2 regions of the Exiguobacterium sp. SH0S2 genome follow, and region 2 is predicted to be linked to the other one. Evidence: predicted binding sites of a transcription regulator. Region 2 holds the regulator's gene; the other holds the start of a gene.
The links. Region 2 encodes Rex, which represses fermentation and respiration genes when NADH is low (regulators of the CRP and FNR family bind a similar motif). Its sites were predicted from a motif close to TTGTGAAATATTTCACAA; they were not measured.
Positions count from the first base shown of each region.

Region 1: EVJ21_RS09200 (L-lactate dehydrogenase) is a predicted target of Rex. The motif match lies at 1,430-1,447, and genes of this name have one in related genera.

Region 1 covers NZ_SJVB01000003.1:98,492-100,696, forward strand. Annotated here, with positions in the region: gene EVJ21_RS09195 (rhomboid family intramembrane serine protease) at 1-206, opposite strand, end outside; gene EVJ21_RS09200 (L-lactate dehydrogenase) at 355-1,311, opposite strand; gene EVJ21_RS09205 (DUF92 domain-containing protein) at 1,481-2,205, opposite strand, start outside.
Region 2 covers NZ_SJVB01000006.1:10,212-12,416, reverse strand. Annotated here, with positions in the region: gene tatC (twin-arginine translocase subunit TatC) at 1-288, opposite strand, end outside; gene EVJ21_RS13395 (twin-arginine translocase TatA/TatE family subunit) at 292-510, opposite strand; gene EVJ21_RS13390 (redox-sensing transcriptional repressor Rex) at 510-1,166, opposite strand; gene EVJ21_RS13385 (ABC-F family ATP-binding cassette domain-containing protein) at 1,316-2,205, shown strand, end outside.

The sequences.
Region 1 (2,205 bases), on a different contig from region 2:
AGTCGGAACGAGCTCATGACCGCCTCGATCTCGATCGCGACATGGTTTGCCCACGCCTTATCCGTCTTTATGTACAGGTGATAGAGGTCTCCAGCTTTCGTGTCGAACAATACCAGCGCGCGCGAAGGCTCGAGTATACCTTCGACCCGACCGCCCGCCTCGACCGCATGGTAAATGTCTTCCCAAAAACATCCCGGTTGCGTCAACTGAATCCCCTCCTTTCCTTCTGTCTTAATTGTAATCCAATTCGATCATGACGACAAAAGTTGGCGCTTTCTGAATCTGTCCGGCGTCCGTACCAACACATAAAAAACGTAGCCGGCATACGCCGACTACGTCTATATCGCGAATATATTATAAAACAGGTTGCATCGTTTTCAACAACACGTCTGCCGAATGGAGCATTTTCTGCTTCTCTTCTTCTGATAATTCGATTTCGACGACTTGACGCACGCCTTGGCGGTTGATGATTGCCGGCACACCGATATGAATATCGTTCAAGCCGTACTCTCCGTCCAAGTAGGCACCGACCGTGAGTAGCGTGTTCTCGTTACGGAGCACCGCTTTGACGAGACGAAGCAAGCCGAGACCGATCGCATAGTACGTCGCGCCTTTACGTTCGATGATGTGGTACGCAGCGTCACGAACGTTGACGTAGATGTCTTCAAGGTCTTCCCACGTATACTCGTCGTTCTCTTCGAGCAACTGTTCGACCGATTTGCCGTAAATCCGGGCGTTGCTCCACGCCGCGAACTCGGTATCGCCATGCTCACCCATGATGTAAGCGTGGCAGTTGCGCGGATCGACGTTGAAGTAATCACCTAGCATGTAGCGGAGGCGTGACGTATCGAGTACAGTCCCTGAACCGAAGACGCGATGTTTCGGAAGACCCGAGTATTTCCAAGCCAAGTGTGTCATGATATCGACCGGGTTTGATGCGAGGATGATGATACCGTCGAAGCCAGAAGCCATGATTTCAGTGATCATCGATTTCATGATTTTCGCATTTTTCTCAACGAGGTCGAGACGTGTCTCACCTGGTTTTTGAGGAGCGCCAGCCGTGATGACGACGATATCTGCAGCACCGCAGTCCGTGTAATCTCCAGCCCAGACGCGCATCGGTGACGAAGCGAACGAGACGCCGTGGTTCAAGTCCATCGCTTCGCCTTCTGCCTTCGCCTTGTTGATATCGATGATGACGAGTTCTTCACATAGGCTCGCTGTCGTCAATTGATACGCGAAGCTTGCACCGACCGCTCCGGCCCCGACGAGAGCGACCCGTGTTACTTTTGCATGATTTAATGTTTCCATGTTGTTTTTCCACCCTTCAAACAATCTGTTTCATGTTTTTGTTTTGTCTGTTACACCTAGATTGTAACATCATTCACAAACAGTCAATACAAGAGAAACCGTTTTCAGTTTGGCAATATTGTGACAAAATTCACATTCGTTTGAAACATCCTCATTCTCTGTACTACCCTTAGGCGAAAACAAGAAAACCAATCGCTGCCGCGGAGGCGATCGCCAAGAAATTAACGGCGTCGTTGCCGAGAAAGCGCCATCCAGATACATAGTCGGTCGCTTCACCGTGATGCAGCTTTTTCTCCGTCAGTTTTCGGCACGTCCGACAGCGATACTTACGTTGCACGGTCGCACCGAGCAACGTATCGACGACGCTGCCGCTCAGACCGAGCGCAATCAATAGAAATAGCGTGCCCATCGTTATGTTTAAGAACGGGAGCGATGACAAGACGATGATCGTCGCGCCGGCGACGGACATGAGCGTACCGAACGGTGACACACCACCGCTCGTCCCCGGTTCAACTTCACGCAATGTCAAAATAGAGCGCGGTCGGCGCGATGCGAGGACGCCGAACTCGGACCCCCACGTGTCACTCGTCGCCGCCGCGATTGAAACGACGTAAGCGAATAGCCACGCCTCGTTCGAAGTCATCGCCATTCCGACGGCGGTGAGCATAGCGATTCCTCCGTTCGCAAGCACTTGCACGAAGTCACGCGGTCCGGATTTTTCGACGATGTCATCGACCGACGCCTTGTCGCGGGCGCGATATTTTGAAGCGAGCGAGGACGTCGAAAAGAACACACCGAGCAAGTACAGCCCGAACCAGCCAAAACCAAACCCGATGACCGTCCCTGTCACGATCGTCAAGATCGCCCCAGAGAACGTCAACGACCGGAGACGAT
Region 2 (2,205 bases):
AGGTGCGACGAACGCCCACAGTTGATACAGTAGAAATGGACCCGATGCGACGAGCCCGATGACGAGCGCCAAGTTCAAGTAAATCATGAGCGGGTCCGCGACCCCAAAGGCGTTCAGCTCGAGCCCTCGTTCGACGAGGTCCGCCTGCAGATAGGCGAGCACGTATTTGACACTCGGCAAAGCGATCAGAAAGAAGGCAAAGACGACAAATGCCGACAGCATCAGTCGTCTCCGCAGCTCTGTCAAGTGATCGGACAGTGCCCGTTCTTGATCAGGTTGATGGCTCATGGCTTACTGCTCTTTCTTCTCAATTTCTTTCTTGTCGGTCTCATCGTGCTCTTTCATCATACCGTTCGTGGCATTTTTGAACTCACGGAGCGTCTGCCCCGCTGCCCGGCCGAACTCTGGCAATTTCTTCGGCCCGAAGAGGATGAGCGCGATGATGGCGATGACGAAAATACTGACGCCACCTGGGATACCGACGACGAGTGATGATTGTAGAAATTCCATTATTGATGGACCCCCTCAGCGGATGGATAGTGTTGCATAAAGTAAATGAGCGACTGGAGTTCGATCGACAAGTCGATATGATGGACGCGGACCGTGTCCGGTACAGTCAATCGCGCCGGCGTGAAGTTCAAGATCCCTCGAACGCCATAGCGGACCAAATCATCGGCGACCGGTTGCGCGTAGGCAGACGGGACCGTGAGGATGGCGACATCGATTTTGTTTTGCTTCATAATCTGTTCCATCTCATCGACGTGATGAATCGGGACACCTGACATCGTCGTGCCGACTTTTGTCTCGTCTGCGTCGAACCCGACGACGATATGTGTGTTATTGTTTTTAAGGAAGTTATAGTTGACGAACGCTGTCCCGAGATGACCGACCCCGACCAAGGCGACGTTCGTGATCTCGTCTTGATTCAGCGTCTTACGGAAAAATTCTAACAGATACTGTACGTTATAGCCATATCCCTTTTTACCGAGCGCACCGAAGTATGAGAAGTCACGGCGAATCGTTGCCGAATCGACCTTGACCGCCTCGCTCAGTTCAGCAGAAGAGACACGCTGTTTCCCTGACGAATGTAGGCTTTGGATAAACCGATAGTATAGTGGCAACCGTTTGGCTGTCGCTTGCGGAATCTTTGGTTCGTTTTGACTCAACGGAAAGAGCCTCCTTTTTACGACGCGTTTCAAACGAATCTGATTTCATACACCTTGATTGTAAACGAATTCACATAAGCACTCAATGAATATACCTGAAAAGGGGAAGAAATAAAGTATACTAAACAGAGAGAAAGGGGTTTTTTCACTTGATCCTACTGCAAGTCAACAACTTATCCAAATCGTTCGGCGTCGAGCCGATTTTAGAGAATGTCAAACTAGAAATCCAAGAAGGCGAACGCGTCGCCCTCGTCGGCCGCAACGGCGCCGGCAAGTCGACGCTGTTAAAAGTCATCGCCGGCGAGTACAACTATGACTCGGGCGACATCATGAAGCCAAAAGACGTGACGATCGGCTATCTCGCCCAAGACTCAGGATTAGAATCGAACGAGACGATGTGGAACGAGATGCTCACCGTCTTCACCGACTTGATCGAACAAGAGAAGACGCTCCGCCAGATGGAGCAAGACATGGGCTCGGAGCGGATCTTGAACGACCCGGCCGCCTACGAGCGTCTGCTTGCGGCGTATGACGAGGAGCAACACACGTTCAAAGACCGCGGCGGCTATCAGTATGAAGCGACAATCCGCTCGATCTTGCACGGGATGCGGTTTTACCCGGACGACTTCGAACGTCGGATCGATACGCTCTCAGGGGGACAGCGGACACGTCTTGCCTTAGCGAAGATGCTCCTGCAAAGCCCGGACCTGCTCATCTTGGATGAGCCGACGAACCATTTGGACATCGAGACGCTCAGCTGGCTCGAGAAATATTTGAGCGGCTATAAAGGTGCCGTCCTCATCGTCTCCCATGACCGTTACTTCCTCGACCGCGTCGTCTCGGTCGTCTACGAGCTGTCACGCAACCGCAGCCGCCGCTTCGTCGGGAACTATACGAAATTCCTCGAGCAGAAGGCCGCGCTTTACGAGCAAGAGAAGAAACAGTTCGAGTCGCAACAAGAAGAGATCGCCAAGATGCAAGACTTCATCCAACGGAACATCGCCCGGGCGACGACGACGAAACGCGCCCAAAGCGTCCG